Regions from separate parts of the Methylobacterium indicum genome, predicted to be linked through region 2. Evidence: predicted binding sites of a transcription regulator. Region 2 holds the regulator's gene; the other holds the start of a gene.

Region 1 (15,442 bases), 1.7 Mb from region 2:
AGTCTCGAAGGCTCGGCGCATGCCGAGTTCGCCGCGATCCGCTCCGAGATGGCGGCGTTCCGGGTCGAGACCCGGAACGAGTTCGCGGCCGTCCGCTCCGAACTGAAGGCGGAGTTCGCGGCCATCCGGTCGGAAGTCGCGGCGTTCAAAGCCGAAACCCGGAACGAGTTCGCAGCCGTCCGGACGGAGATCGCGGCATTCAAGCTCGAGACCCGGAACGAGTTCGCGGCCGTTCGCTCTGAAATGAAGACCGAGTTTGCGGCCGTCCGGTCGGAGATGAAGACCGAGTTCGCAGCCGTCCGTGCGGATATGAAGCTTCTCGAACAACGGATGACGATCAAGCTCGGCGCCATGCTGGTGGCGCTGGTCGGCATTCTGCTCGCCGCGATCCGGTACATGCCGGCACGCTGAGGCGCGCGGCGTTTCGGACGCGGATCTCGACCGGTACGTGCTTTACCGCACCGCCGGGGCGACGCCGACGTTCGACCTTGCCGCCGGACGCGCGGAGGGGCATGTTTTTCCACGAAACCGCCAAGCCGGGCCGGGCGGAGCCTCACGACCCGGGACCTCGCGCAGGAGGCGGGGTGCGGGGAGACCCGTCCGTCTCCACGACCATCAGGAATGCGCCGCCTTGGACCAGAGGCCCGACGCCGCCCCCGGCCTGCCGGACGAACTCTCCCGTTTCGCCTTCGAGGGCGCACCGGTCGGCCTTGCCTGCGTGAACGGCTCGGACGGGCGCATCGCGGCCGCCAACCCGGCGCTGGCCGCCCTGCTCGGCGTTGCGCCGGAGAACCTGATCGGCCGAGTGCTCGGCGAGGGGGGCGGCGATCCGGCGGATGGGGAGACCCGAGAGACGGTCTGGCACCGGGCGGACGGGTCGACGGTCCGCCTCAGGCTGCGCAGCGGACCCGAGCGGCAGGCATTCCGGATCGTCTCGGTCGACGCCCTTGCGGAAGCCCCCGCATTCCGGCTGGATCCTCTCCGGGAGCAGGCGCATCTGGCGCTCGCCTCGGCGGGCCTCGGCGAGTGGAGCTGGAGCCCGGCGGACGGCCGCGTCGTCCTGTCGGACCGGGCCGCCGCAATCCTCGGCCTCCCGGCCGGAGCGACGCCGACCTGGGCCGTCCTGCGGGAGGCGATCGCCCGCGACGATCTCGACCGGCTCCGCGCGACCGTCGAGGACGCCGTCGCCAAGGCGAGCCCCTACGCGGTCGAGCTGCGGTACCGCCGGGCGTCGGACGGCCAGGAGGCCTGGATCTCGGCCCGCGGCCGCGCGATCCCGGGGCCGGACGGGGCGCTCGCCGGCATGGTCGGCATCGTCCAGGACGTGACCGCCCGCGAGGAGGCGCGGCGCGCCCTCCACGACCGCGAGCAGCGGCTGCGGGTCGCGACCACGGTCGCGGCGCTCGGCATCTTCGAGTGGCACGTGCTGGCCGACCAGTCGCTCTGGGAAAACGAGCGCATGTGGGAGATCTTCGGTCGCCGGCCGCAGGACGGCACCATCAGCATGCGCGAATTCTTTCGTACGGTGGTCCACCCGGAGGACAAGGCGGCCTTCCGCCAGGCCGTGACGGCGGCGCTCCACAGCGACGGAGTCCTGCACGCGACGACCCGCATCCGCCGCCGCGGCAGCGCCGAGGCCGACACGGTCTGGCGCACCATCGAGATGGCCGGCCGCTTCGAGCGCGACGGGCCGGCGGGCCTGCCGAGCCGCCTGATCGGCGTCGTCGCCGACATCACCGACCGGCGGCTCGCCGAGGAGCGCCAGTCGCTGCTGATCCGCGAGCTGCACCACCGGGTGAAGAACACGCTCGCCACCGTCCAGGCGATCGTCGGGTCGACCGCCCGCACCGCGTCGAGCATCGACAGCTTCTACGAAGCCTTCGTCGGCCGCATCATGTCGCTCGCCCACACCCACTCGGTGCTGACCGAGGACGTCTGGCAGACCGCCTCCCTGCGCAACCTGCTGGAGAACGAGCTGCGCCCCTATGCCGACGGCGCGATGCAGCCGGGCACCGGCGGGCGGGTGGAGCTCGACGGGCCGGCGGTCGACCTGCCCTCCGAGATCGCGGTGCCGATCGGCATGGCGATTCACGAACTGACCACCAACGCCGCCAAGTACGGCGCCCTGTCGAACCGGGCCGGGCGGGTGCGGATCCGCTGGAGCGTGGAGCCCGGGACGGACCGGCCGCGGCTGCGTTTCCGGTGGCAGGAATCCGGCGGCCCCGCAGTGGCGCCGCCGACGCGCCAGGGTTTCGGCTCGCGGCTGCTGCAGCGGGTCCTGACGACCCAGGTCCAGGCCGAGGTCGCGACCGACTACGCGCCGGGCGGCTTCGCGCTGACCATGCTGGCGCCGCTGCCCGCCCGCAACGCCGCGCTCAACCCGCTGGCAGCCCTCTGAGCGGGCGGGGCTGTGAGCGGGCGGGGCTGACCCGTCACGCGCTGCGGGCTGCCCCCTCGCCGCCGGCACTGCGGAACGCCTTCAGCTCCTCGATCGACGCGAAGTGGAAGCGTCCGGCCGGCGTCTCGGCATCGATCGTACCGTCGGCATACATCGTGTAGGTGTTGTCGCCGGCATCGTAGGTCCCGATCACGGCCTTGCCGGCCGGCTCCTCGGGGGCAGGCGGCTCGGGGACGGGCTCTTCCCGCGGGGGCTCCTCGGCGACGGGCTCGGGGGCCGGAGCCGGCTCGGCGGGCGTCTCCTCCACGACCGGCTCCGGCTCGGAACGAGCGGGCAGGTGAGGTTCGGGCAGGTGAGATTCGGGCAAGTGAGGTTCGGGGTCTTGCCGTTCGGCTTCCGCGGGCGGCGGCGCGGCCTCGACGATCGGCTCCGGCAAGTGAACCTCGGACGAGTACGGCTCCGGCGCGGCCGCGGCAGGCTCCTGCGGCACGGCATATGTCGGAGCGGGCTGGTGATGCTCGGCCTGTCGGGGCTCGTGCGGCGGAACCGGATCGGCATCCTCGGCCCGATGCAGGCGGAGTTCGCCGGCGGCGAACCCGACCGCGGCCGCGCCGGCCGCGAGCGCGGCGGCGTTGCCGAGGCCCGTCGGCTCGGACGAACGCGCCGCGGGGCCGGCGACCCGCTCGGGGGCGACGAGCGCCTCGTCGTGGGAGGTCCGCGCGTCCTGCGCCGGCAGCGTCACGGTCGGGATCGGGGGCATCACCGGCTCGCTGCGGGGCGGGCGGACGGGCGCGGTGCCGGGATCGGGGAAAGCCGGCGCCCCGGCGAGCGGGGCGGCCGGACGGGCCGTGAGGAGCGCGCGCTCGATGCGTCCGAGCCGGGCGACCATGGCGGCGATGCCGAGCAGCACCGCGCCGCCGCTCGCCCCGACGGTGCCGGCGATCACCATGGTCCAGCCGACCTCGAGCCGAATGAACGGGATGCCCTGGACCATCGCGGCGAGGCCGCCGAGCAGCATCAGGAGGGCGAGCACGGTCAACGCAACGATCATCGGACTCTCGGAGGTAGCGGGTGATCTCGGCGGGCCTGTCGGAGACGGCCGAACGGGCGGTCCGGAGCCGTGGCCCCGTCCGCCCAAGCGACAGACTTAAAGGTGCGGGCCGCATTTGCAAAATCGCCACGCTTGAGCGGCACCCGGGACCGGCCCGAGGCGTCCAAAGCCCGGGACGGCGGCGCCCGGATGGACGGCCGGCGTTGCCGCCGGCGCGCGGCCGACTTAGGTAGACGCGGGTGACGCGGCGGCTCCCCCGGGGAGCGCCGCGAGGACCCGAGCGATCCGGAGACACGCCATGGCCTTCACGCTGCCCGAACTCCCCTACGCCTACGACGCGCTGCAGCCCTACATGTCGAAGGAGACCCTGGAGTTCCACCACGACAAGCATCACAAGGCCTACGTCGACACCGGCAACAAGCTGCTCGAGGGCTCGGAGCTCGCCGGCAAGAGCGTCGAGGAGGTGGTGAAGGCCTCCTACGGCCAGAACCAGCCGCTGTTCAACAATGCCGGCCAGCACTACAACCACATCCACTTCTGGCAGTGGATGAAGCCGAATGGCGGCGGCGCGATCCCGGGCGCGCTTGAGAAGAAGATCGCCGAGGACCTCGGCGGCACCGACAAGTTCAAGGCCGATTTCATCCAGGCCGGCGTATCGCAGTTCGGCTCCGGCTGGGCCTGGCTCGCCGTGAAGAACGGCAAGCTCGAGATCATGAAGACCCCCAACGGCGAGAACCCGCTGGTGCACGGCGCCAAGCCGATCCTCGGCGTCGACGTGTGGGAGCACTCCTACTACATCGATTACCGCAACCGCCGTCCCGACTACCTCAAGGCGTTCATCGAGAACCTGGTGAACTGGGAGCACATCGAGAAGATGTACGGCGAGGCGATCGCCTGATCTGCGCCTGATCGTCGAAAGTCGAGAGCCCCCTCCCCGCCCGGGCGAGGGGGCTTTTCTATGTCGCGGGCCCCGGCACGAGCCGCAGGCCCTCCCGCTCCAGGAACGCCGCGAAGCGGTCGGAGCCGAGATAGGCGAGTTCGCGCGGCCGGCTCGCCACCACCGGGTCGAGGGCCCGCAGCCCCTCGTCGATCTCGCCCGGGTGGCACATCACCACCGGGGCGGGCCCCAGCGCCCGGAAGCTCCGCTCGAAGGCGTCCGCGAACCCGTCGCCCTCGGCGAAGTCCGAGAAGCCGGAGAAGCCGCGATTGGTGGCGAACCCCGCCCGCCGGGTCGCCGCGGCAAGGCGGAGCCCGAGCCCCGCGACGACGGCCGCCTTGCGGGCCTGCGGGCGGGCGAGGATCGCCGCCGGACGATCGCCGGGATCGCGAAGCCAGCCGCGCCAGCCCCGCGCCGCAAGTGCCGCGAGCAGCGAGCTGCGCACGCCGGGCAGGACGTGGACGTGCTGGTGCCCGTCGACGAAATCCGGCAGCCGGCCCATCGCGGCGGCGAAGGCGTCGATCTGGCGCTCGATCTCGGGCCGGATCTCCGCCGCGTGCAGGCGTCCCGACAGGCTCAGGGCGAGAATCCGGCCGAGCGGCGGCAGGCGCCCGTCCGGCGTCAGACGCGGCATCGCACCGAGCGGCGCCCCCGCCGTCAGGGTCAGGTGGAGGCCGAGCCCGACCGTACCGGCGAGCTCCCGCAGCGGGGCGGCCGCCTCGCGGAAGGCCGGGATGTTGGTCATCGACCCGGTGGCTGATATGCGCCCCTTCCGCGCCAGGTCGAGGATGCCCCGGCTGACGCCCGGGCTCAGGCCGTAATCGTCGGCGCAGAGCACGACCGGGTGCCGTTCAGGAAGCATGGCTTAGATCTCGCGCATGAACCGCCGGTGCCCTGCACCGGCCCGATGACCGATTGCCGCCGGCTCGCGCCGCGGCACGACACCGAAACGAGGGACAGCGCCGTGGAGCTGTTCGCACATCCCGCGCCGGTCGACCTGAGCGTCGTCATACCGGTCTTCAACGAGAGCGCCAACGTCGCCCCGCTCCTCGCCCGGCTGACGCCGGTGCTGGAGCGGCTGACGCCGGCCTGGGAGGTCGTGTTCGTCGACGACGGCAGCCACGACGACACCGCCGCCGTGGTGGCGGCCCATCACGCCGCCGAACCCCGCATCGGCGCGGTCTCGTTCAGCCGCAACTTCGGCAAGGAGATCGCCATCGCGGCCGGGCTCGACCACGCCGAGGGCCGCGCCGTGGTGATCATGGATGCCGACCTGCAGCACCCGCCCGAGCTGATCGCGACCTTCTGGGAGCGCTGGCGGGAGGGCAACGTCATGGTCTACGCGCAGCGCACCGACCGGGACGACGAGAGCGCGATGCGGCGCGGCTTCGCCCGCCTGTTCTACCGGCTCTTCGCCCGCTTCGGCGAGATGCCGCTGCCGGAGGGCGCCGGCGACTTCCGGCTCATCGACCGCAAGGGCGTCGAGGTGCTGCGCTCGCTACCCGAGCGGGCCCGGTTCTCGAAGGGCCTGTATTCCTGGATCGGCTTCCGCTCGGTCGGGGTGCCCTACCAGGTCGAGGAACGCCAGCACGGCAGCTCGAAATGGAGCTTTCGCAAGCTGTTCCGCTTCGCCTTCGACGGCATCACCTCGTTCTCGACCGTGCCGCTGCGGGTCTGGACCTATCTCGGCGGCACGATCGCGGCCGTGGCCCTGCTGGCGGCGCTCTACTTCGTCGCCGACACGCTGCTGCGCGGGCCCGACGTGCCGGGCTATGCCTCGCTGATCGTCTCGGTGATGTTCTTCTCCGGCGTGCAGCTGATGTCGCTCGGCATCATTGGGGAATATATCGGGCGCATCTTCGCGGAGGTGAAGCGGCGTCCGCTCTACGTCGTGGCCGAGCGCATCGGCCCGGCGGCGGTCGGCCACGACCGCTTGGTCCGCGACGACCGCCGCGGCAACCGGCGCGCCCGCTATTCCGGCGCCGCCTGACCGTCTCCGGCGAAACTCCCCGTCGCCGCCCGGTGTGGCGGCGGCGGCGCGGGGGGAGTATTGCGTGATGCCCTAGGCCGTCCGGTCGCGCTTCTCGCGGCAGCCCTGTGCTATGGACCGCCGCATGATTCGCAGCATCCTCTCGGTCGGCGGCTGGACGCTGGTCTCCCGCGCCACCGGCTTCCTGCGCGACGTGGTCATGGCCGCCGTGATGGGCGCCGGCCCGATCGCCGACGCCTTCGTGGTGGCCTTCCGGCTGCCGAACCACTTCCGGGCCATCTTCGGCGAGGGGGCGTTCAACGTCGCCTTCGTGCCGACCTACGCCTCCCTCGACGGTAGTGGGGAGACCGGCGCGGCGCGGGCCTTCGCCGACCGGGTCTTCACCCTGATGCTGCTGGTGCAGGTGGCGCTGCTGGCGCTCGCCCTGCCGCTGATGCCGGTGATCGTGCGGGCACTCGCCCCTGGCTTCGTCGACGAGCCGGACAAGTTCGCGCTCGCGGTGACGCTGACCCGCATCACCTTCCCGTACCTGCTGTTCATCACCCTGGTGACGCTGCTGTCGGGCATCCTCAATGCCCGCCGGCGCTTCGCCGCCGCCGCCGCCGCGCCGGTGCTGCTCAACGTCTCGCTGCTGGCGGCCCTCGCCCTCGCCTTCCTGTTCCCGAATGCCGGCTACGCCGCCGCCTGGGGCGTCGCGGTGTCGGGGGTGCTGCAGTTCCTGCTGGTCTGGGCCGATGCGCGCCGGGCCGGGCTCGCCCCGTCGCTGGTGCGCCCGACCCTGCGGGATACCGGGATGCGCCGGTTCTTTGCCATGCTGGGGCCGGCGGTGATCGGCTCGGCCGGGGTGCAGATCGCGATGTTCGCCGACACGATCATCGCCTCCTTCCTGCCGACCGGCGCGGTCTCGGCGCTGTACTACGCCGACCGGCTCTACCAGCTGCCCTTCGGGGTCATCGGCATCGCCGCCGGCACCGTGCTGCTGCCGGAGATGAGCCGGCGCGTCGCCGCGGGCGACCAGGACGGGGCACATGCGGCGCAGAACCGCGCCACCGGCTTCTCGCTCGCCCTCTCGGCGCCGTTCGCGGTCGCGTTCCTGCTGGTGCCGGACCTGATCATGACGGCCTTGTTCCAGCGCGGCGCGTTCGATGCGGAGGCCGCCGCCCGGTCGGGGGCGGTGCTGGCCGCCTACGGCCTGGCGCTCCCGGCGGCAGTGCTGATCCGCAGCATCGTGGCGAGCTTCTACGCCCGCCAGGACACCCGCACGCCGGTCGTCGCCTCCCTGACCGCGGTCGCGGTCAATGTGGGCTTGAAGGTGATGCTCACCGGACCGCTCGGGGTGATGGGTCTCGCGCTCGCCACCGCCGCCGGTGTGTGGGTGAACGTGCTGATCCTGTTCTGCCTCGCCTATGGCCGCAGCTGGACCGCGCCGAGCCGCACGCTGATCGTCACCGCCTGCGGGGTGCTCGCCGCGTGCATCGTGCTCGCCGGCTGCACGCTGGGCGGCCTGCCGCTGATCGACGGCCTGATGCCGGCCCTGCCGCGCTTCCGCGACCTCGCGGTGCTGACGGTGCTCGGTGTGGCCGGGCTCGTCGCCTACGCGGCGACGCTGCTGGTCGCCTTGCGGCTGTTCGGGGTGCGGCTGCGGCGGGTGTGAGGCGGGAAACGCCGCGTGGGCGGGCTGGATCGGCCGGCCCGGCGGTCCGTCGTCACGAAGAAGCCTGCCCGATCCTGGCGACCGGGCAGGCTGCTTGGATCACACCCGCGCTTCCTCGAAGGCCCGCACCCACTCGGCGCAGATGCCGGAGCGCACAATGTCGTCGAGACCGAACTCCACGATGGGGATCGGCATCATCCGGCTCTTCACGAGATGGATCACGGTGCGCAGGCCCGAGGTCTCGCGCAGATCGGTCTGCGAGACGTCGCCGTTGATGATGACCTGGGTATCGTCGCCGATCCGGGTCAGGAACATCTTGATCTCGGCCGGGGTGGTGTTCTGGGCCTCGTCGAGGATCACCAGGCAGTTCTTGAAGGTGCGGCCGCGCATCACCTCGAAGGGAACGACCTCGATGTCGCCGGCCTTGACGGCGATCTCGAAGGCGCCGTCGCCCATGCGCTCCTTCATGGTCTCGGTGAGCGGCGCGACCCAGGGCGCGATCTTCTCTTCGATGCTGCCGGGGAAGAAGCCGAGGGAACGGCCGGAGGGCACGTTCGGCCGGGTGATGACCACCTTGGCGACCCGGCGCTGGCGCAGCAGGTCGGCGGCGCGGGTGCCGGCGATGTAGGTCTTGCCGGTGCCGGCGGGGCCGAGGACGATGACTTGTGGATGGGACCCGAGGGCGTCCAGATATTCGGCCTGGCGGGCCGTCATCGGCTGGATCGGTGGCGGGTTGCGCTCCTCCTCGAAGCGAGTGCGGTGCACTCGGATCGGGCGGTCATCAACCAGTTCAAGTCGTGCGCGTCGTCTCTTCACGGATCAACACTCCCACTGGACTTGCGGTGCCGACTATCGTGTGCCCTCTCGTGTCCCAGATCTCCTATGTTCTTGTAACGACTCTAAGCCTCGGGAGGCCGCGACGGTTCCGGTCGGAGGTGACGCAGGCGGTGGACAAGTCCGCCTGTTTCGACCGTCAGGGTAAGCAGAGGATGATGAACGGGCAATTGTCGCGCCGCACCATGCCGCTGCGAAACGGAGAACGAACCGCACGGCGCATCGGATTGTGATGAAAACCACACAGCGGCGGCGCGGCTGACGCAAGGGGGGCGGATCGGGTCGATCCGGGGACCGGTCGAGGTCGCCACCTGATTGCCGCTCCCGTCTGCCTCGCGAGGGAGAGAGCCTCGCCTCCCGGCCTCAGGCCGGCTGGACGAAGCTGTCGAGGACCATCTTTCGGCCGGCCTTGTCGAAGTCAACGGTGAGCTTGTTGCCGTCGACCGCGGACACCGAGCCGGGCCCGAATTTAGTGTGGAAGATCCGCGCCCCGACCTCAAACGCCGAGGGGGTGCCGGTGGATTTCGCCACCAGCGTGCCCTCGATCTGCTGCGGCCCGCGCCGACCGGGGGCGGCGTTGCGCCCTCCCCCGCCAAAACCTCCCTGTCCGTAGCGGTCCTGGCCGGCGGTCTGGGCCTGCGCCCGCTGCCAGCCCGGGGTGGAATAGGACGAGCCGAAGGCCGGGGCCTGACGGTCGAAGCGCGACGGCCCCTGCGAAAAGCTCGCCGGCGCGTCGAGCACGTCGACGCTCGCCTCGGGCAACTCGTCGATGAAACGGCTCGGCACGGTCGAGGACCACAGGCCGTGGATGCGGCGGTTGACCGCGAACGACACCTTGGCCCGCTTGCGCGCCCGGGTGAGGCCGACATGGGCCAGCCGCCGTTCCTCCTCCAGGCCCGCCCGCCCGCTCTCGTCGAGGGCGCGCTGGTTGGGCATCAACCCGTTCTCCCAGCCGGGCAGGAAGACGGTGTCGAATTCGAGCCCCTTGGCGGCGTGGAGCGTCATCAGGCTCACCCGGTCGCCGCCCTCGGCCTCGTTGACGTCCATCACCAGGGAGACGTGTTCGAGGAACCCGGCGAGGTCCGGGAATTCCTCCATCGAGCGCACGAGTTCCTTCAGGTTCTCGAGCCGCCCGGCGGCATCGGCGGTGCGCTCCTTCTGCCACATCTCGGTGTAGCCGGATTCCTCCAGGATCGTCTGCGCCACCTCCGTGTGCGGCTGGTCCTCCAGGAGCTTGGCCCAGCGGGCAAAGCTCTGGCACAGGGCGCGCACGGTCGAACGGGGCTTGGGCTTCAGCTCCTCCGTCTCGCTCATCATCCGGGCGGCCTGGAGCAGGGGCACGTTGGCGCGCCGCGCCAGGCCGTGCAGGGCCTGGAGCGTCGCGTCGCCCAAGCCGCGCTTCGGCGTGTTGAAGATCCGCTCGAAGGCGAGGTCGTCGGAGCCATTGGCGACGATGCGCAAGTAGGCCAGCGCGTCCCGGATCTCGGCCCGCTCGTAGAAGCGCGGGCCGCCGACCACGCGGTAGGGCAGGCCGAGCTGGACGAAGCGATCCTCGATCTCACGCATCTGGGCCGAGATCCGCACCAGGACGGCGATCTCCGACAGCTTGTGGCCCTTGGCCTGCAGGCTCTCGATCTCCTCGCAGACGAGGCGCGCCTCCTCCTCCGAATCCCAGGCGCCCGTGACCGTGACCTTCTCGCCCTCCGGGCTGTCGGTGCGCAGGGTCTTGCCGAGCCGGCCCTCGTTATGGGCGATCAGCACCGAGGCGGCGGCCAGGATATGGCCGGTCGAGCGGTAGTTGTTCTCCAGTCGCACCACCAGGGCACCGGGGAAATCGTGCTCGAAGCGCAGGATGTTGTCGACCTCGGCGCCGCGCCAGCCGTAGATCGACTGGTCGTCGTCGCCGACGCAGGCGACGTTGCGGTGTCCCTGGGCCAGGAGGCGCAGCCAGAGATACTGCGCGACGTTGGTGTCCTGGTACTCGTCGACCAGGATGTAGCGGAAGCGCTGCTGGTAATTGGTGAGAATGTCCGGATTCTCGCGCCACAGCTTCAGGCAGAGAAGCAGCAGGTCGCCGAAATCGACGGCGTTGAGCGCCTTCAGCCGTTCCTGGTAAGCGGCGTAGAGCCCCCCGCCCTTGCCGAAGCCGAAGGCCGAGGCCTCGCCCGCCGGCACCTGCTCGGGGGAAAGGCCGCGGTTCTTCCAGCCGTCGATGGTGCCGGCGAGGCTGCGGGCCGGCCAGCGCTTCTCGTCGAGGTCGGCGGCCGCGATGACCTGCTTCAAGAGCCGCAGCTGGTCGTCGGTGCCGAGGATCGTGAAGTCGGAGCGCAGGCCCACCAATTCGGCGTGGCGGCGCAGGATCTTGGTGCCGATGGCATGGAAGGTGCCGAGCCACGGCATCCCCTCGCCGGCCGGACCGATCAGCGCGCCGATGCGCTCCTTCATCTCCCGGGCGGCCTTGTTGGTGAAGGTCACCGACAGGATGTCGAAGGGGCGGGCGCGGCCGGTGGCGATCAGGTGGGCGATCCGGGTCGTCAGCACCCGGGTCTTGCCGGTGCCGGCGCCGGCCAGCACCAGGATCGGCCCGTCCGTCACCTCGACGGCGCGGCGCTGCTCCGGGTTCAGCCCGTCGAGGTAGGAAACGCCCTGGGGCACCACCGCGGCGCGGGCGCGGGCGGAGATCGAGGTGGAGCCGGTCCCGGCGGCGGTATCGCGAGTCATGCCGGCATCACTGGACCAAAACGCGAACGGCGTCGAGGGCGGGGGACGCATGAGTGCCTAGGCGGACGGGGCTCGTCGGGCGGAGCGTCCGGCGCGGAACCTTGCAGGAGACGCCGCGTCGTCCCCACCTGACAGGTCACACTCCTGCAAAAGAGGACACCGATGCGCGCCCACAGTTTCCTGATCCTCGCCGCCGCGCTCGCGGCGCCGCTTCCGGCCCTGGCCCAGAACCAGGCCCCGGGGAACCGTGCCCAGCAGCGGGTCGAGGGGATCAACCGCTCCATTGAGAGCAACAGCGAGATCCGCGGCATCCAGCAGCAGAACCGCTTCGAGACCAACCAGATCCAGGGCCAGATCCAGCGCCAGCAGAGCCTGCCGCCGGCCCCCCTGCCCCCGATCGGCGTACGGCGCTGAGGGACAGGTCCCGCGCCGGAGAGTCCTCGCGCCGTCAGTGACGGACGCGGGCGCCGCCGGCCGCGAAAGCCATGGTGTCCGGCCGGTGGTGGCCGCGGGTCGGGATGCCGATCACCCGGCCGAGATCGTCAGGTCGCGGCAGCCGGGCATGCGAGCCGAGCATGACCGCGAGGTTGGCCTGGATGTCCTCCGGAAACGGCGCGACGCGCCGCGTCGCCGGATCGACGTGGAGGGAGAGGTTTTCCGACGAGGCGGCGACCCAGCCCTCGGCCGCGTGGCGGATCTCGGAATAGAAGTGCAGCCGTTTCTCGTCGAAGGCGATGAGTTGCAGCGTCACCCGGATCGGGTCGTCGAGCACCAGTTCGCGGCGGTAGCGGACATGGACCTCGGCCGCGAAGGTCGTGCCGCGCCCGCTCTCCAGATAGTCGGGTCCGAGACCGACTACGCCGAACGCCTCGTCCACCGCCCGGTCGAACAGGACGTGGTAATACGCCATGTTGAGGTGGCCGTTGTAATCGATCCATCCCGGCTCGATCACCATCGTAGACGACACGAACGGCGCGAAGAAGAAGATCGAGGCGGGGCGGTCGTCTGCCATTGTGGGGCTCCCGATGGCGCACGCGGGATGACAAGGGCGCCCAGGCACGTACCATGCTCGGACCCGGGATGCACCCCCGCATGCCTTGCACCTTGGGGCAAGGAGCCAGCCCCGCAGCGCACTTCTCCGTGACCGCCCCCGCGGATATGCCGGGTGGATGCGGCCTGATAGGATGGCCGACAAGAGGCCGGGACCCGCTTCGCGCACGGCGCCCGCCAGATCGTTTCGGGAGTCGAGATCGCCATGAACGCCCTGAGCCCCGCCCCCTCGCGCGAGCGCCCGTCGCCGGAGACCGTCGAGGCGGTGATCCGCGAGCTGACCGCCCAGTTCGGCAACCGCGTCGTCACCTCGCAGGCGGTGCGCGAGCAGCATGCCAGCACCCTGACCTGGGTCGCCAACCAGCCGCCGGACGCGGTGGTCTATGCCGAGAGCACCGAGGACGTGCAGGCGATCGTACGCGTCTGCGCCGCCCACAAGATGCCGGTCGTCGCCTTCGGCACCGGCACGTCGCTCGAGGGGCACGTCAACGCGCCGTATGGCGGCATCTCGATCGACATGAACGGGATGAACAAGGTCCTGGCGGTCCATGCCGAGGACCTGGATTGCGTGGTCCAGCCCGGCGTGACCCGCAAGGCGGTGAACGAGCACCTGCGCGACCAGGGCCTGTTCTTCCCGATCGATCCCGGTGCCGATGCCTCGCTGGGCGGCATGGCGGCGACCCGGGCATCGGGCACCAACGCGGTGCGCTACGGCACGATGAAGGACAACGTGTTGTCCCTCACCGCCGTGATGCCGAACGGCGACATCGTCCGCACCAGCCCGCGCGCCCGCAAGACGTCGGCCGGCTACGATCTGACCCGGCTGATGGTCGGCTCGGAGGGCACCTTCGGCATCATCACCGAGCTCACCCTCAAGCTCGCCGGCATCCCGGAGGCGATCTCCGCCGGCGTCTGCCCGTTCCCGAGCATCAAGGCGGCCTGCGACGCCGTCATCGTGACGATCCAGTCCGGCCTGCCGGTGGCGCGCATCGAGCTCCTCGACGAGGTCCAGGTCGCGGCCTGCAACGCCTATTCGAAGCTCACCCTGCCCGAGACCCCGCTCCTGCTGGTCGAGTTCCACGGTTCCGACGCCAGCGTGCGCGAGCAGGCCGAGCGCTTCGGCGAGATCGCCGCGGAGTTCGAAGGCGGGCCCTACGAGTGGGCGACGAAGCCGGAGGACCGCACCCGCCTCTGGCAGGCCCGCCACGACGTCTACTGGGCGGCGGTCGGCATGCGGCCGGGCGCGCGCGTCATCGCCACCGACGTCTGCGTGCCGATCTCGCGGCTCGCCGAATGCGTCGACGAGACCAAGCGCGACATCGTCGCGACCGGCATCACGGCGCCGATCGCGGGCCATGTGGGAGACGGCAACTTCCACACTTCGCCGCTCGTGATGATGGACGATCCCGACGAGATCGCCCGCGTCACCGGCTTCATCGAGCGCCTCGTCGCCCGTGCCATCGCCATGGAGGGCACCTGCACCGGCGAGCACGGCATCGGCCAGAAGAAGATGCGCTTCATGGAGCAGGAGCACGGGCCGGAGGCTCTGAACCTGATGCGGGTGCTGAAGCGGGCGATCGACCCGGACAACATCATGAATCCGGGGAAGGTGGTGGCGGTGTAGGCCGCCGCGCCTCCCGCCTGGAGCGAAGCGGCTTTGTCGGCGTTCGCGCCGATCCAGCCGCTTCGCTCCACGACAACCCAACAACCCCTACGGCAGCACCACCACCTTCGTCCCCACCTTCACGCGGTCGTACAGGTCGATCACGTCCCGGTTGGTCATGCGGATGCAGCCCGAGGACACCGCCGCGCCGATGGTCTCCGGCTCGTTCGAGCCGTGGATGCGGTAGAGCGAGGAGCCGAGATAGAGCGCCCGCGCCCCGAGCGGGTTGTCGTTGCCGCCGGCCATGTAGCGCGGCAGGTCGGGGCGGCGCTTGATCATCTGCTCGGGCGGGCGCCAGGCCGGCCATTCCTTCTTCATCGTCACGGTCTTGGTGCCGGACCAGGAAAAGCCCTCGCGGCCGACGCCGACGCCGTACTGGACCGCCTCCTGGTTCGGCAGGATGTAGTAGAGCCGGCGCTGGCTGGTCGAGATCACCACCGTGCCGGGCTTGTAGGGGCTGTTCCAGCCGATGGTCTGCCGCGGCACGCCCTGCTGGCGGAAGACCGTCAGGAAGTCGGCGATCGGCCCGCGGTCGAGCAGGCTGATGGCCTGGGCCGGCGCGGCCAGGGTCAGAAGCGTGGCCGCCGTCACGAGCGGTGTCAGCAGGCGCCGCGGCGCGGTCAGTCGGGTCATCGTCCCCTCCCGTTCGGTTAACGTCGAACGGGTTGGCCGCCGGGCTGTGGCGAAAACAGGGCGGAAACAATCGCCGGCCGGCCCATGGTGCATCCGCGCCACAGGCCGGCCGAAGACCGACTTGGCTATTCCGCCGCCTGGCGCAGCGGCATGAAGCCGATCGGCTGGCGCTGCGGCCCCTCCTGCTTGAGGGTCCGCTGCAGGGTCTCGTAATCCTGCTCCATCTCCGGCGTCACCGAAGCGCGGGTCTCGCGCAGCGCCGCGTCGAAATGGGCCTGCGTGACCCGCTCGCTCGTCAGGTTCTCGCGCAAAGCCATCAGGCCGGCGCGGCGGGTCAGGTCCTCGAGATCGGCCCCGGTGAAGCGGGCGGTGCGCTCGGCGAGCCCGTCGAGGTCGACGTCGTCGGATAGCGGCATCGCGCGGGTGTGGATGCCCAGGATGTGGCGCCGCCCGGCGATGCCCGGCACCGGCACGTAGATCAGCTCGTCGAAGCGGCCCGGGCGCAGGAGCG
Region 2 (15,442 bases):
ACGGCAGCCCGCGCTCGGTGGCGTTCAACGTCCAGGGCTTCCAGGTCGCGGTGCGGCCGGAGACCGGCGAGGTGCGGATTCTGCGAAGCGTCCACGCCGCCGATGCCGGCCGGGTGATGAACCCGGTCCAGTGCCGCGGCCAGATCGAGGGCGGCGTCGCCCAGGCGCTGGGCGCGGCGCTCTACGAGGACCTGGCGATCGACGCCGGGGGCCGGGTCGCGACCCCGACCTTCCGCACCTATCACATCCCGGCCCTCGCCGACGTGCCGCGCACCGAGGTGATCTTCGCCGACACCCATGACGCGGTCGGGCCGCTCGGCGCCAAGTCGATGAGCGAGAGCCCGTTCAACCCCGTGGCGGCGGCGCTCGCCAACGCCATCCGGGACGCGACCGGCGCGCGGCTGACCGCGACGCCGTTCGCGCCCGACCGGATCTTCCGACAGATCAGCACCACGACCCAGAGCGGCGAGGAGGAGCGATGGACCTGAAGCGCGACGACGGCCTGACCCGGCCGACCGGTTCCTCCGGAGGCGGGTTCCTGGAGCGCACCTTCGCGCTCTCGGCCCACGGCACCACCATACGCACCGAGCTGCTCGCCGGGCTCACCACCTTCCTGACGATGGCCTACATCGTCTTCGTCAACCCCAACATCCTGGGCGATGCCGGGATGCCGAAGGGGGCGGTGTTCGTCGCGACCTGCCTCGTCGCGGCGATCGGCTCGCTGGTGATGGCGTTCTACGCCAACTACCCGATCGCGCTCGCGCCCGGCATGGGGCTCAACGCCTACTTCGCCTACGTGGTGGTGCTCCAGATGGGCTACACCTGGCAGGCGGCGCTCGGCGCGGTGTTCATCTCCGGCCTGTGCTTCATGGCCGTCACGCTGACGGGGCTACGCCGGATCATCGTCGACGGCATCCCGCGATCGATGCGCATCGCCATCACGGTCGGCATCGGGCTGTTTCTCGCGATCATCGCGCTGAAGAGCGCCGGCGTGGTGGCGGCGAGCCCGGCGACCTTCGTGACGCTCGGCGACCTGCACAAGCCGAGCGCGGTGCTGGCAGTGCTGGGCTTCCTGATCGTCGCGGTGCTCTCGGTGCGCAAGATCCGCGGCGCGCTGCTCGCCGGCATCCTCACCGTCACGGCGTTGAGCTTCATCGTCGCCGACAACACTTTCCAGGGCGTCGCCTCGCTGCCGCCCTCGATCGCCCCGACGCTGTTCGCCCTCGACATCAAGGGTGCCCTGTCGGGCGGCCTGCTCAACGTGATCCTGGTGTTCTTCCTCGTCGAATTGTTCGACGCCACCGGCACGCTGATGGGCGTCGCCAACCGGGCGGGACTGCTTACCCAAGGCAAGATGGAGCGCCTCGACAAGGCGCTGATGGCGGATTCGTCCTCGATCTTCGTCGGCTCGCTGCTCGGCACGTCGAGCACCACGGCGTATCTGGAGAGCGCGTCCGGCGTCGAGGAGGGCGGCCGCACCGGGCTCACCGCCGCAACGGTGGCGGTCCTGTTCCTGGCCTGCCTGTTCTTCGCGCCGCTCGCCGGCTCGGTCCCGGCCTATGCCACGGCCCCGGCCCTGTTCTACGTCGCCTGCCTGATGCTGCACGAATTGGTCGATCTCGACTGGGACGACCTGACCGAGGTGCTGCCGGCCTGCGTGACGGCACTTCTGATGCCCTTCACCTACTCGATCGCCAACGGCGTCGCCTTCGGCTTCATCACCTACGCGGTGATCAAGCTGCTCACCGGGCGGTTCCGGGAGGTGAAGCCGGTGGTGTGGGTGATCGCGGCGGTGTTCCTGTTCAAGTTCGTGGCGACGGGGAGCGCGCATTGACGGGCGCTACCGCTCCAACCCTCCCCCCTCTGCGGGGGAGGGTGCCCCGCGAAGCGGGGCGGGAGAGGGGACGCCGCCTCCGGAAAAGACTGAACCGTTCTGACGGGCACTCCCTGGATCAGCGTCGCGCTGCCCCTCTCCCGGCCCCTAATGACGCAGGGTCCACCCTCCCCCGCAGAGGGGGGAGGGTTTCAGCGCCTGACTGGAAGACCTCTCAGTACTTCCGGACCAAACTCACCAGCCGGCCCTGGATCCGCACCCGGTCCGGCCCGAGCACCCGGGTCTCGTAGGCCGGGTTGGCGGCTTCCAGCGCGATCGACGAGCCGCGGCGGCGCAGGCGCTTCAGGGTCGCCTCCTCGTCGTCGATCAGCGCGACGATGATGTCGCCGGTATTGGCGGTCTCCTGGCGGCGGATCACCACGAGGTCGCCGTCGAGGATGCCGGCCTCGATCATCGAGTCGCCGCGCACCTCCAGGGCGTAGTGTTCGCCGCTGGCCAAAAAGTCCGGCGACATCGCCACCGTGCGGCTCTGGCTCTGGATCGCCGAGATCGGCGTACCGGCGGCGATCCGGCCCATCACCGGCACGCTGACCGAGTGACCGTTCTCGTCCGAGGCGGTCGCCATGGCGGGAATGCCGGCGGGCCGCTTCGGCTCGTGGGCGCGCCCACCCTCGACGACGCTCGGGTTGAACCGCACCACCTCGGCCCCGGCCGCGGGCGCCGTCGCCGTCGCCGTCGCCGGCCCCGTCACCGTGTCGGGAATGCGGATCACCTCGATCGCCCGGGCCCGGTTCGGCAGGCGGCGCAGGAAGCCGCGCTCCTCCAGGGCGGTGATCAGGCGGTGGATGCCCGATTTCGACTTGAGGTCGAGGGCGTCCTTCATCTCGTCGAAGGACGGCGGGACTCCCGTCTCGCGCATTCTCTGCTGAATGAAGCGGAGCAGGTCCAACTGCTTACGCGTGAGCATGTGACACTCTCATCCCCGCGCTGCCGCGCTCCGGAAACAAATCGCGAACATGGTAAGCGTTCCGCAAGTGTTCCGCAAGCGGCTTCGAGAAAGCGGCGCGCGGCCGCAGCAACCGGGGTGATAGACGGGGATATCGCGGGTCGAACGGACGATGAGCCGTGCCCCGCGCGGGGTCCGACCGGCGCGGGGACTGTCCACCGCACCGGCCTCTTGCATGGGCCTCAGCCCCGGCCCTTGCGCCCCTTGTATTTCGGCTTCTGGCCCGGGAAGCCTTGCGTCGAGCGGCCGGTCGGGCGCTCGGCATAGGAGAACGGCACCTCGCGGTCGGTGCCCGGGCCCATGTCGTCGAGGTCGGGCTGGCGGATGCGGGTGCCCTCGTCCGAGGTGCCCTTGCCGCCCGGGCCGTAGCCCAAGGGCTCCGCGCCGCGCCGCTTGCGCTTGGCGCCGAAGCGGCCGGCCTCGCGCTCGACGTCGGCCTGCTCGGCCATCGGATCGTCGGCGATGGCGAGCTCGGTCGCCTGGAGCCGCTTGAGCTCGTCGCGCAGGCGCGCCGCCTCCTCGAAGTCGAGATCGGCGGCCGCCGTCCGCATCCTTTTCTCGAGATCGGCCATCACGGCCTTGAGGTTGTGGCCCACCGTGACGGCGGATTTGGCGAGCCCCGTATCGACCTGGACGTGGTCGCGCTCGTAGACGCTCTCCAGGATGTCGGAGATGTTGCGCTTCACGCTCTGGGGCGTGATGCCGTGCTCCTCGTTATAGGCGAGCTGCTTCTTGCGCCGGCGCTCGGTCTCGGCCATCGCCCGCTCCATCGAGCCGGTGATGTGGTCGGCATAGAGGATGCAGCGGGCGTCGGCGTTGCGGGCGGCGCGGCCGATGGTCTGGATCAGCGAGGTCTCGGAGCGCAGAAAGCCCTCCTTGTCGGCGTCGAGGATGCCGACGAGGGCGCATTCCGGGATGTCGAGGCCCTCGCGCAGGAGGTTGATGCCGATGAGCACGTCGAAGGCGCCGAGCCGCAGGTCGCGGATGATCTCGATCCGCTCCAGCGTGTCGATGTCGGAGTGCATGTAGCGCACCCGCACGCCGTTCTCGTGCAGGTACTCGGTCAGGTCCTCGGCCATGCGCTTGGTGAGCGTGGTCACGAGGGTGCGGTAGCCGGCGGCGGCCACCTCCTTCACCTCGCCGAGCAGGTCGTCGACCTGCGAGCGGGCCGGGCGCACCTCGATCACCGGATCGACGAGGCCGGTCGGGCGGATGACCTGCTCGGCGAAGACGCCGCCGGTCTGTTCCAGCTCCCACTTCGCCGGCGTCGCCGAGACGTGGATCGATTGCGGGCGCATCGCGTCCCATTCCTCGAACCGCAGGGGGCGGTTGTCGAGGCAGGAGGGCAGCCGGAAGCCGTATTCGGCGAGCGTCGCCTTGCGGCGGAAGTCGCCCCGGTACATGCCGCCGATCTGCGAGACCGTGACGTGGCTCTCGTCGGTGAAGACCAGCGCGTTGTCGGGCAGGTACTCGAACAGGGTCGGCGGCGGCTCGCCGGGCTTGCGGCCGGTGAGGTAGCGCGAATAGTTCTCGATGCCGTTGCAGGCCCCCGTTGCCTCGATCATCTCGAGATCGAAGGTGCAGCGCTGCTCCAGGCGCTGGGCCTCGATCAGCCGGCCCATCCGGGTCAGCTCCTCGACCCGCCACTTCAGCTCGTCCTTGATGCCCTTCACCGCCTGCTGGAGGGTCGGGCGCGGCGTCACGTAGTGGCTGTTGGCGTAGACCTTGACGAATTTCAGCGTGTTGAGGGTCTTGCCGGTCAGCGGGTCGAACTCGGAGATCGCCTCGATCTCGTCGCCGAACAGCCCGATGCGCCAGCCGCGATCCTCCAGGTGGGCCGGCCACAGCTCGATCACGTCGCCGCGGACCCGGAAGGTGCCGCGGGCGAAATCGGACTGGATGCGCTTGTACTGCAGAGCCACCAGATCGGCGACGAGCTGGCGCTGCTCGATCTTCTCGCCGAGCGAGACCGTGAACGACATCGCCGTATAGGTCTCGACCGAGCCGATACCGTAGATGCACGACACCGAGGCGACGATGATGACGTCGTCGCGCTCCAGGAGCGCCCGGGTGGCCGAGTGGCGCATCCGGTCGATCTGCTCGTTGATCGAGGATTCCTTCTCGATGAAGGTGTCGGAGCGCGCGACGTAGGCCTCGGGCTGGTAATAATCGTAGTAGGAAACGAAATATTCGACTGCGTTGTCGGGAAAGAAGCTCTTGAACTCGCCGTAGAGCTGCGCCGCCAGAGTCTTGTTCGGGGCGAGGATCAGGGCCGGGCGCTGGGTCTCCTCGATGACCTTGGCCATCGTGAAGGTTTTTCCCGAGCCCGTCACGCCGAGGAGCACCTGATCGCGCTCCTGCCCCTGGATGCCGGCCACCAGCTCGGCGATGGCGCGGGGCTGGTCGCCGGCCGGGGTGAACTCGGAATTCAGCCGGAACGGGACGCCGCCCTCGGATTTCTGCGGCCGCTCGGGCCGGTGCGGACGCCACAATTCGCCGTTCTTGAACAGCGGGTTGCCCTCGGTGAGGAGTTTGGTCAGCGCGTCGACCGTGGCCGAGACGCCCTCGGCGGCCAGCGACCCGCGCTCCTCCACCGCCTCGGACGGATCGAGGCCGCCGGCGGCCTCGGGCTCGCGCAGGCCGAGGGCCTGGGCGAGCCTGGGATCGACATCCGCCGCCGTGCCGTGCGCGAAGGCGGCCTGCGGCGCCTCGCCGAAGCCGTCGGGAGCCGACGTTTCGGCCCGCTTCGTGCGACGCGCGGGTTTCGCTTCCGAGACCGGGCCGGGCGCTGGCTTCGCCGCCGCGGCATCCTTGCGCGGGCGGCCCCGCTTGGGCGGCTCGGGCGGGGGCGGCTCGACGACGGGCAGGCGGTCGCGGTTCAGCGCCGGGTTCAGCAACTCGGCGAGGAAAGGGTCCAGCGGCTTCAGCTCGGGCTTCGAGGCCTTGCCGGTCGACGGGCGGAGCTTCTTCGGGGCGGGCATGCGGCAGATATGGCAAGCCGTGCCGGGCCCGGAAAGAGCCCGGATCACCGCACCTTGACGACCGCCAGAGTATCCCCGTCGATGACCACGAAGCCGATGCCGGCCCGGCGCAGGGCGGCGACCGCGGCGTGGCGGCTGCGGGAGGCCGGCCCTTCGCCGCCCTCCTCCAGGCGCCGGACGGTGGAGAGGGACAGGCCGCTCGCCCCGGCGAGATCGGCCATCGACCAGCCGACGAGGCCCCGGGCGGCGCGCAGATGCGCGGCCTGCACCGCCTGTTCCAGGCCTTGCCGCACGATTCCGGACGGCACCGGCCGGGGCCCGTCGACCCGGCCGTTCAAGGTGGCCCAGGTCTCGATCCGCCCGTCATCGCCGCGGACCGGGACCGCAACGCTGCGGAACAGGCCGCGATCGCCACGCGCGAGGGCCAGGGTCTGCTCGACCGCGAAGGGACGCCCCGCGGCGAACCGCGCGCTGATCTCGTGGTCGGCCCTGGCACGCTCCTCGGGCGCGAAGATCAGTGTCCAGTTTTCCTGGAACGCCTGCTGGGTGACGCCGGTCAGGCTCATGATCTCCCAGGAGGCGACGCGAACCGGGCTCGCATGCGGCGCATTCGGCAGAGTATGGATCCACGTCTGCGTCTGGGCGAACAGCGCGCGCCGCCGCCGCTGGTTCTCGCGATGCGACGCCGCCAGGAACTCGGGCTCGGTCATGTCCAGCACCACGCCAGCCCCCGCGCGGGGTCGCCCCTCGGGCGTGACGTAGATCGTGCTGCGGCCGGTCAGGAGCCGGACCGCCCCGTCCGCCCGGATCACCCGGAAGGTGGAACCGGTGAAGACCCCCTCGCGCATCATCTGGGTGCCGGTCTCGAGCTGGGCTCGGTCGTCCGGATGCACGAAGCTCATGAACCGGTGATAGCCCGGTCGCACCGCACCCGGGGCGAGGCCGAGCAGGCGGAACAGCCCCGGTGACCAGGCGTACTCGTCGGTGACGAAATTCCAGGCCCAGGTCCCGGTCAGGCCATGCGCCTCGAGCAGCCGGAGGGCGTCGCCATCCGGGAAGGTCAGGATCCCGTGCGGGTCGTCCGGGGCGCCGTCCGGCTCGGTCCCGGTCATGCGACGGCTCCCTCGGCGCGATGCGGCGCGGGTGCCAGGGCCGGAATTGCGGCGGGCAGCGGCGCGTCGATTCCGAGCGGCGCGGGCAGGTCCCGGTCCCAGGGCGGGTCGGCGAAGCGGGCCGCCACGAACGCCACCAGGGCCCGGACCTTGGCGGGCGGGCGGCGGCGCGAGGGCATCACCGCGTGGATCGGCAGCGACGGGATCGGCCCGAGATCGAGCGCCACGAGGGCGCCGCGGCGCAGGGCGTCGGCGACCAGGAAGGTCGGCTGGTAGATCACCCCGAGCCCGGCGGCGGCCGCCGCCACCAGGGCGTCGCCGTTCGAGGCGCGCAGCGAGCCCTCGACCGCGACGGTACCGGCCTCGAAGCGCCAGCCGTCGCTGCTGGCGAGGGTGTAGCCGAGGCAGTTGTGATCGCTCAGGTCCTCCGGGCGGCGCGGCCGGCCCCGCGCCGCGAGGTAGGCGGGCGCCGCGCAGACGCGCATCCGGCACGGGGCGAGCGCCCGGGCGACGAGGCGCGAATCGCGCAGGTGGCCGATCCGGAGCGCCAGGTCCCATCCCTCCTCGATCAGGTCGACGGGCCGGTCGTTGAGGCCGAGCTCGACGGCGAGCGCCGGATGCGCGCGACCGAACTCGGCCAGCGCCGGGGCGACCTGCAGGACACCGAACGAGACCGGCACGTTGAGCCGCAGGGTGCCGCGGGGTTCCGCCGCCTCGGCGCCGGCCTCCGCCTCGGCCTCGTCGATCTCGCCGAGGATGCGCTCGCAGGCCTCGAGGTAGCGCCGGCCGGCCTCGGTCAGGGTCAGCCGGCGGGTCGAGCGGTGCAGGAGCCGGGCGCCGAGCCGCTCCTCCAGGGCGGCGACGTGCTTGGTGACGCCGCTCTGCGACAGGCCGAGCGCCCGCGCGGCGGCCGAGAAGCTGCCGGTCGCGGCGACGCGCACGAAGGTCTGCATGGCGGTGAGCCGGTCGAGCACGGGGCGATCTCACTCCGCGGGCGTGAGGTGAAACGACGGAATGCCGGATTCCACGGGGTTTGCAACCGAGGCAGTCTGCGGGGACCGCCGGGGCCGGGAGACGATGGCGCCGGCCCCGCAGCCGAGGAGGGCCGCATGACCACGCCGATCGCCACGACCGGGCCGATCGACCCGCAGACCCGCATCGGGCACGTCCACCTGCGGGTGGCCGACCTCGACCGGGCGCTCGGCTTCTATTGCGGGGTGCTCGGCTTCACCCTGATGCAGCGCTACGGCACCCAGGCCGCCTTCGTGTCGGCCGGCGGCTACCACCACCATATCGGGCTCAACACCTGGGACAGCGCCGGCGGATCGCCGCCGCCGCCCGGCAGCACCGGGCTCTACCACGTGGCGATCCTCTACCCGACCCGGGCGGCGCTCGCCGACGCGCTCATGCGCCTCGATGCCGCCGGGATCCCCCTCACCGGGGCGAGCGACCACGGCGTCAGCGAGGCGCTCTACCTCGACGATCCGGACCGCAACGGGGTGGAGCTCTATCGCGACCGCCCCGAGGCGGAATGGCCGCGGGACGAGGCGGGCGGCCTCAGGATGGCGACCCGCCGCCTCGACCTCGCGGACCTGCGGGCCGCGGGAACCCGGTCCTAGGCAGAGTTCGCCGAAGCGGTGACCGGTTCGGCGCCGAAAATCTGCGACACAACAAGACCCTAAGCGGGCGAAGCGTCGGCCTGCCAACGCAGGTCCGCTTAGGGCGCGTCGGTCCCGGCCTCCGGGCCGCGGAAATACGGCTCGACCGCGCCCTTGAGCTTCACCGTCATCGGGTTGCCGAAGCGGTCCTTGGCGTTGCCGGCGGCGAGGCGCACCCAGCCCTCGCTGACGCAATACTCCTCGACATTGGTCTTCTCGACGCCCTTGAAGCGCACGCCGACGCCGCGCTCCAGCAGGGCGGCGTCGTGGAAGGGGCTGCGCGGATCGGTGCTGAGGCGGTCGGGCGGGGTGTCGGACATCGGGCCGGTCTCCGGGATTCGGTCGGCGCCCCAGGTAGCCGCTCCCGCCGCCGCTGCCAATCCGCCCGGCGGCGCTTCCGGCTCTTTGGAATTTTCATAATTCACAGATCAATATAGATGAGCATCACCAATGTAGAAACCCTCCAATATTTCGTGATGATCTTGCGGTCGCAAATGTCTTGCTGCATTCAGGGCGCGCCGAACCCCGGCACGATCCGAGATGGAGGCCGCGATGGCGCGGGCGCTGATCCTGATTCACGGCTGTGCCGGACTGATCCGGGAGGGATGGCCCCCGGTCGGCCTGCCCTGGGAGCGGCTGGTCGTCCTCCTGAGCGAGGCCGAGGTCGTGCGATGAGCGCCCCCCGGTACGAGCGCCCGCGGGTCGAGGCCGAGCGGCGGTCGCAGGCGGCCCTGGAGCGCGCCCTCACCCTGGCCTTCTGGGACGCCCTGGAGCGTGGACCGCTGCCGCCGATGGCCGCGCTCGAAGCCGCGGCCCGCACGGTCGGCGCGCTCTACCGCCAGATCGCCTCCCTGCACGGCCCGGTGCCGCAATGCGGCTGCGGCTGGCAGCCCGAGCCGGACGAGGACCTGATCCGGCTCGAGGCGATGCTGGCGGCGGCCCTGATCGAGCGGCCGCGCCCGACGCTCCTCGACCTGCCGGTGCAGGGGCGGGCGTGACGCGGCACTGGAGCGCCGACCGACCGCGACGCGATCGGTCGGCGCCCTACCGGGGCGCCGTGCCGTCCGGGCGGTTCGACGGCATCCCGCCCGGGGCGTCCGGGTAGGCGGTGCTCGGCACGGGCCCGGCCTGGCCGACCGAGCTGCTCGGCGCGGATGTGCGGTTCGTGTCCGCCGCCCCCGAGGGCCCGGGCGCCGCCGGGCAAGGGCCGGGGCCCGGACAGGCGGCGTGATCGGTCGCGACCGAGCGGCCGTCCCGCTCGGCCGCCGGCTGGCCGCCGGGACTGTTCGGGTAGGCCGCGGCCCCGCCGGGCTGGCGTGCGGGTGCGGCCGGGGTCGGCGAGCCCTGCGCGGCGGCGGCCCCGGCGAGGAGGCCGGCGGCCAGCAGCCCGAGGAGGGGCGGGGCGAGGCGGAGGGCGAGAGGGCGCATCAGATCTCCCGCCGCTGCATCGCGCCGGCGATATGGTCGGCCTGGCGCAACGCCAGCGCCACGATCGTCAGGGTCGGGTTGCAGGCCGCGCCGCTGGTGAACTGGCTGCCGTCGGAGACGAACAGGTTCTTCACGTCGTGGGTCTGGCCGAACTTGTTGACCACGCCGTCCCGGGCCTTCGCGCTCATCCGGTTGGTGCCCATGTTGTGGGTGCTCGGATAGGGCGTGACCGGATAGGTGACCGTGGCGCCCACCGCCTCGTAGATCGCCGCGCCCTGCTTGTAGGCGTGGTTGCGCATCGCGACGTCGTTGGGGTGATCGTCGAAATGCACGCTCGCCACCGGCATCCCGTGCTTGTCCTTGACCGAGGGGTCGAGGGTGATGCGGTTGGTCTCCTGCGGCAGGTCCTCGCCGACGAGCCACATCCCGGCCATGCGTGGATACTGCTCCATGGCGCTGGTGAAGGAGCGGCCCCAGGCGCCGGGATTGAGGAACGCCGCCATGAACGGCACGCCGAGCGAGACCGTCTCCATCTCGTAGCCGCCGGCGAAGCCGCGCTTCGGGTCGTGCCGGGCCTCGTCCCGGATGATGCCCGCCATGGTGGTGCCGCGGTACATGTGGACCGACTTCTCGAACACGCCGTAGACGCTGCCGGTCATGTGGCGCAGGTAGTTGCGGCCGACCTGGCCCGACGAGTTGGCGAGGCCGTCCGGAAAAAGCGACGAGGCGCTGTTGAGGAGCAGCCGCGGGCTCTCGATCGAGTTGCCGGCCACCGCGACGATGCGGGCCTTCTGCCGCTGCAGCTTGCCGTCGGCATCGGCGTAGACCACGCCCGTCACCTTGCCCGAGGCATCGTGCTCGATGCGGATCGCCATGCAGTTCGGGCGGACCTCCAGGTTGCCGGTCTCCTCGCCGCGGGGGATCTCGGCGATCAGGGTCGACCACTTCGCGCCGGACTTGCAGCCCTGGAAGCAGAAGCCGATCTGCTGGCAGGAGCCGCGGTCGTGCCGCTCCTGGCTGTTGATCGCCATCCGGCCGGTATGGACCTCCTTGTAGCCGAGGCGGCGGGCGCCGGCCTCCATCACCTTGAAGTTGTTGTTGCCCGGCAGGCCCGGGATGCCGTTGGTGCGGGTCACGCCCATCCGGTCCTCGGCCTTCTCGTACCAGGGGTCGAGCTCGGCCCGGGTGATCGGCCAGTCGAGGAGGTTGGCGCCGGGGATCGCGCCGTAATGGTCGCGGATGCGGAACTCGTGCTCCTCGAAGCGCAGGGACGCGCCGGCCCAGTGCACCGTCGAGCCGCCCACCGCCTTGACGATCCAGGCCGGCAGGTTGGGGAAGTCCCGCGCCACCCGCCACGAGCCCGAGGTGGTGCGCATGTCGGTCCAGGCGAGCTGGGCGAAGCTCGCCCATTCGTCGTTGACGAAGTCTTCCATGTTGTGGCGGGCACCGGCTTCCAGGATGACGGAGCGGATGCCCTTCAGCGCCAGCTCGGTGCCGAGCGTGCCGCCGCCGGCGCCCGAGCCGACGATGACGACGAGCCCGTCGTCGTTCAGGTCGAATGTGGCCATGGTTTCCTCCGGCCCGCGCGGCCCGGTCGCGGCCGATCCGGCGCGGCGTTCGTTGATTGTTCTTTGGTTGACGCTCACTCTATCGGCAGTCGCAGGCCGATCAGACCTTCGGCAGCCAGTCGATGTCGTTGAAGCCGCGGTTGATGTAGCCGCCCTTGTCGGCGGACGAGCCCTCGTAGCCGAATTTCGGCCACAGCTCGGGCTGGTTGTAGAGCGAGACGACGAGGTCGGACCGGATCTTCTTGAAGAAGTCGGTGTGGCTGATCCCCTCAAGGATGACGACGCGGTCGGCCTCCCAGCCGATCTGCGCGTAGGCGACCTTGTGGCGGGCCTGCGCGTCCTCGTCGAGGCGGCGCACGCCTTGGGTCAGCAGCGTCTTCACCGCGGGGTCGGCGGCGGCCTTGCCGTCCCAGGGCTTGATCGCCGTGATGTAGTAGACGTCGCCGAGGAAGTCGTGCGGGTAGATGTCCCGCGCCATCTTCACCAGGGTCTTCAGCTCGGCCGGCGCCAGGGCGGCGCCGTTCTCGGCCCAGGCCTCCGAGACCTGGAGCCCGGCGCCGGTGGCGAGCGCCGCGGCCGGTGCGGCGACGGCGGCGGTCTGCAGGAAGCCGCGGCGGCTGAACCGCACGCGCGGATCGACTTCTCTCATCGGGTGTCTCCTCGGGATCGTTTCTTGGTGGGTCTTGCCGAAGGCCGGGCCGGGGTCGCGTCTTCGCGCGCTTCCCGGCCCGGCCCGTCGGGGCCTCAGGCGAAGCGGCCGCCCTTCTGGATCACCTCGATCTTGTAGCCGTCGGGATCGGTGGCGAAGAAGAAGCGGGCCAGCGTCTTGCCCTGGTGCTGGAAGTCCTTGACCGGGGTCGCGGGCAGCCCTGCCTCGGTGAAGCGGGCATGCTCGGCATCGACGTCGTCGACCACCACCGCGAGATGGCCGTAGCCGTTGCCGAGATCGTAGGGCTCGGTGCGGTCGAAGTTGACGGTGAGTTCCAGCTCGAACGGCGACGAGGGGTGACGCAGGTAGACGAGCGCGAAACCGTCGAAACCGATGCGCTCGGCGAGCTCCAGGCCGAAGGCGCGGGCGTAGTAGGCGCGGGAGCGCTCCTCGTCGAGGACGCGGATCATCGAGTGGACGGGCTTGGCCATCGGCAGCGGAAACCTCGTGTGATGGGGGCGCCGCGCGCGGCCGCCCGGGTGTCGGCGCTTAGACTAGCTCCAGGGAAGCGGACCGGGTGGTAGCGGGATGTGACGCCCCGCGCCGCGCCGGCCCGGCGAAACCGCCGCGCTCCCGCAGCGGAACGGCCGCGCGACCCACGTCCAGAACGCGATGTTTGTTCCGCCGCGTCGCGTGCGCGGCGGCACATCGCGCCGGCATGTCGCCACCTATATTCCAATCATCGCAAGAGAGCGGGTCGCCAGGACCGGCTTTCACCACACCGAACAAGGAAGACAACGAATGAAGACCCGCATTGCCGCAGTCGTTACTGCCCTCGTTCTTGGCGTCGCCCCGATCTCCTCCGCCATGGCGTTCGGCCCGAACGCTCCGGCCCATCCGTTCTGGACGCAGGATGTCGAGACCACCGGCTCGATCGGCTCGGCCAACGACAGCGTGCCCTTCTACGGCGCCTGCCCGATGAGCTCGGCCGCCGAAGGCAACGCCAAGCAGCAGAACTTCCCGGTCAAGCAGTACGGCCAGACCTCGGGCGGCTACCGCTGCTGAGGACGTCCGCCGGGCGGGACATCGGCGGATTCCGGATGGACCGACACGAAATTCGAGGGAGTCGAGAATGAGTGACATGAAGCTTCTGCGCGCGGTCTCCTACGGCATGATCGGCGTCCTGACCGGCGGCCTCGCGATGACCGCCTTCGGCACGGCTAGCGCCTTGATGAACATGTGACCGCGAACGAGGACCGCCCCCGAGGGCGGTCCTCTTTTTCGCGAACGGGCCGGGGATCGGCCGAGCCCGGAACCGCGGCGATTCCGAGACGATTCCTCACCCGAACGTCCCAATCCAGGCGCCCCGCCGGAGACAGCCATGCCCCCGCTCGCCCGCCTTGCCTCCGTCCTTCTCCTCCTCGCTGCCGGCACCGTGCCGGCGTTCGCGATCTCCGATCGGCGCGACCAGCCGACCCAGGCCGACCTCCCTCGTAACGACTTGCCTCATGCCGACCCGCCCGACGGCACGCGCGCCGGGGACTCCGGCGTCGCGCCGCCCCAGGCACTCAAGCCCGAGACGCAGGTGACGCCGTCACAAGCGCCCCCCGGCGGCACGCCGGCGCGGACCAACCCCCTCGACAAGCTCGACCCCAAGGACCGGCGCGCCACCGGCGGCGGCGACGGCTCCGGCGACCGGCGCTAGAGCATTTTCCGACGAAGTGGATGCCGGTTCGTCGAAGAAAATGCGGCAAAACAAAGACTTAGAGAGCTTCGCGATTGCAACGCGATCGTGAAGCGCACTAGCCCCCTCCCGGAAGGCAACCGAGGCGGCACAGCGTGGTTAACCCCGGCGCGGCACGCGCGAGGGGGAGGCACCCATGGGTCTGCTCGACCAGGTCATCGGTTCCGTGCTCGGCAACGTCCTCGGGGGCGGGAGCCGGCACGAGGAGAGAGGTGGCGGCTCGGGGGCGATGTCGCCCCTCGTGAAGGCGCTGCTGATGCTGCTCGCCGCCAAGGCGATGAACGGCGGCTTCGGCGACATCTTCGGCGGCGGGCGCCGGCCGGTCCCGCAGGCCGGGCCGGAGGACGGCTACGCCCCCGATCCGCATGGCTACGGCGCGCCCGAGCCCCGGGACGAAGGCCGGAGCCGGCGCGGCGAGGATCCGAACAATCCCTATTCCGATCTCGCCGGCATGCTCGACGGCCCGGGCGGCGGCACCGCATCCCCCTCCCCGACGGGTGGCGGCGTCCAGAATCCCTTCGACCAGAACTCCTTCGGTCAAGGCGCCGGCGACCAGGGCGCCGGCCCATATTCCCACCTCGACCGTGAGCAGCCCGACGATGCGGGCGGCGGCGGTCTCGACCAGCTGATCGACCGCTTCCGCCGCGGCGGCCTCGGCGACGTGATCGAATCCTGGATCGGCCCCGGCCACAACCGGTCGATCGAGCCGCGCCAGCTCGCCCAGGCGCTGGGGCCCGACACGGTCGACACCCTGAGCCGGCAGACCGGCCTCGGCCGCGACGACCTGCTGGCGCAACTCGCCCAGGTGCTGCCCGGGGTGATCGACGGCCTGACGCCCCAGGGCCGGCGCCCGAACCACGACGAGATGCGCGGCTGGTGAGATGCCGAGGATGATCCGCTCGGCGCCCGGCACCGCCCGGGCGCCCGACATCGTCGAGGGAGTGCTGCGATGGCCTACGAGCTCCACTACTGGCCGTGCATCCAGGGCCGGGGCGAGTTCGTCCGGCTGGCGCTCGAGGAGGCGGGGGCGGATTACCGCGACATCACCCGCGAGGACGGCATCGACGACATGGTGGCGGGCCTCGACGCCCCGCCCCGCCCGGCCTTTGCGCCGCCATACCTGCGCGACGGCGATCTCGTGGTCGGCCAGACCGCCGCGATCCTGCACTATCTCGGGCCGCGCCTCGGTCTCGTCGGCGAGAGCGAGGCCGACCGGATCTGGACCCACCAGATCCAGCTCACCATCGCGGATGCGGTGGCGGAGGTCCACGACACCCACCATCCGATCGCGTCCTCGCTCTTCTACGAGGACCAGAAGCCCGAGGCCGCCCGGCGGGCGGCGGCCTTCCGCGACGAGCGGATCCCGAAATTCCTCGGCTGGCTCGAACGGGTGCTGGGCGCCAATCACGCCGGACCGCGCCACCTCGTCGGCGACCGGTTGAGCTACGCCGACCTCTCGCTG

What was found. Region 2 encodes LexA, which represses DNA repair genes until DNA is damaged. Its sites were predicted from a motif close to TGTTCNNNNTGTGTTCNG; they were not measured.
Region 1: miv_RS29325 (ATP-dependent helicase) is a predicted target of LexA. The motif match lies at 11,597-11,614, and genes of this name have one in related genera.

What each region holds. Positions count from the first base shown of each region.
Region 1 is NZ_AP024145.1:6,321,524-6,336,965, forward strand. It holds gene miv_RS29285 (coiled-coil domain-containing protein) at 1-411, shown strand, start outside; gene miv_RS29290 (sensor histidine kinase) at 632-2,398, shown strand; gene miv_RS29295 (hypothetical protein) at 2,433-3,449, opposite strand; gene miv_RS29300 (superoxide dismutase) at 3,748-4,347, shown strand; gene miv_RS29305 (ChbG/HpnK family deacetylase) at 4,406-5,248, opposite strand; gene miv_RS29310 (glycosyltransferase family 2 protein) at 5,351-6,376, shown strand; gene murJ (murein biosynthesis integral membrane protein MurJ) at 6,501-8,030, shown strand; gene miv_RS29320 (PhoH family protein) at 8,130-8,846, opposite strand; gene miv_RS29325 (ATP-dependent helicase) at 9,228-11,585, opposite strand; gene miv_RS29330 (hypothetical protein) at 11,748-11,999, shown strand; gene miv_RS29335 (thioesterase family protein) at 12,034-12,597, opposite strand; gene miv_RS29340 (FAD-binding oxidoreductase) at 12,841-14,259, shown strand; gene miv_RS29345 (L,D-transpeptidase) at 14,347-14,931, opposite strand; gene miv_RS29350 (CDC48 family AAA ATPase) at 15,057-15,442, opposite strand, start outside.
Region 2 is NZ_AP024145.1:1,428,204-1,443,645, forward strand. It holds gene miv_RS06605 (molybdopterin-dependent oxidoreductase) at 1-488, shown strand, start outside; gene miv_RS06610 (NCS2 family permease) at 479-1,834, shown strand; gene lexA (transcriptional repressor LexA) at 2,049-2,801, opposite strand; gene uvrB (excinuclease ABC subunit UvrB) at 3,023-5,821, opposite strand; gene miv_RS06625 (PAS domain-containing protein) at 5,866-6,933, opposite strand; gene miv_RS06630 (LysR family transcriptional regulator) at 6,930-7,907, opposite strand; gene miv_RS06635 (VOC family protein) at 8,043-8,552, shown strand; gene miv_RS06640 (DUF3297 family protein) at 8,651-8,911, opposite strand; gene miv_RS33690 (hypothetical protein) at 9,132-9,266, shown strand; gene miv_RS06645 (hypothetical protein) at 9,263-9,589, shown strand; gene miv_RS06650 (hypothetical protein) at 9,636-10,019, opposite strand; gene miv_RS06655 (GMC family oxidoreductase) at 10,019-11,587, opposite strand; gene miv_RS06660 (twin-arginine translocation signal domain-containing protein) at 11,688-12,236, opposite strand; gene miv_RS06665 (VOC family protein) at 12,332-12,727, opposite strand; gene miv_RS06670 (hypothetical protein) at 13,038-13,301, shown strand; gene miv_RS06675 (hypothetical protein) at 13,618-13,941, shown strand; gene miv_RS06680 (YidB family protein) at 14,117-14,860, shown strand; gene miv_RS06685 (glutathione S-transferase) at 14,930-15,442, shown strand, end outside.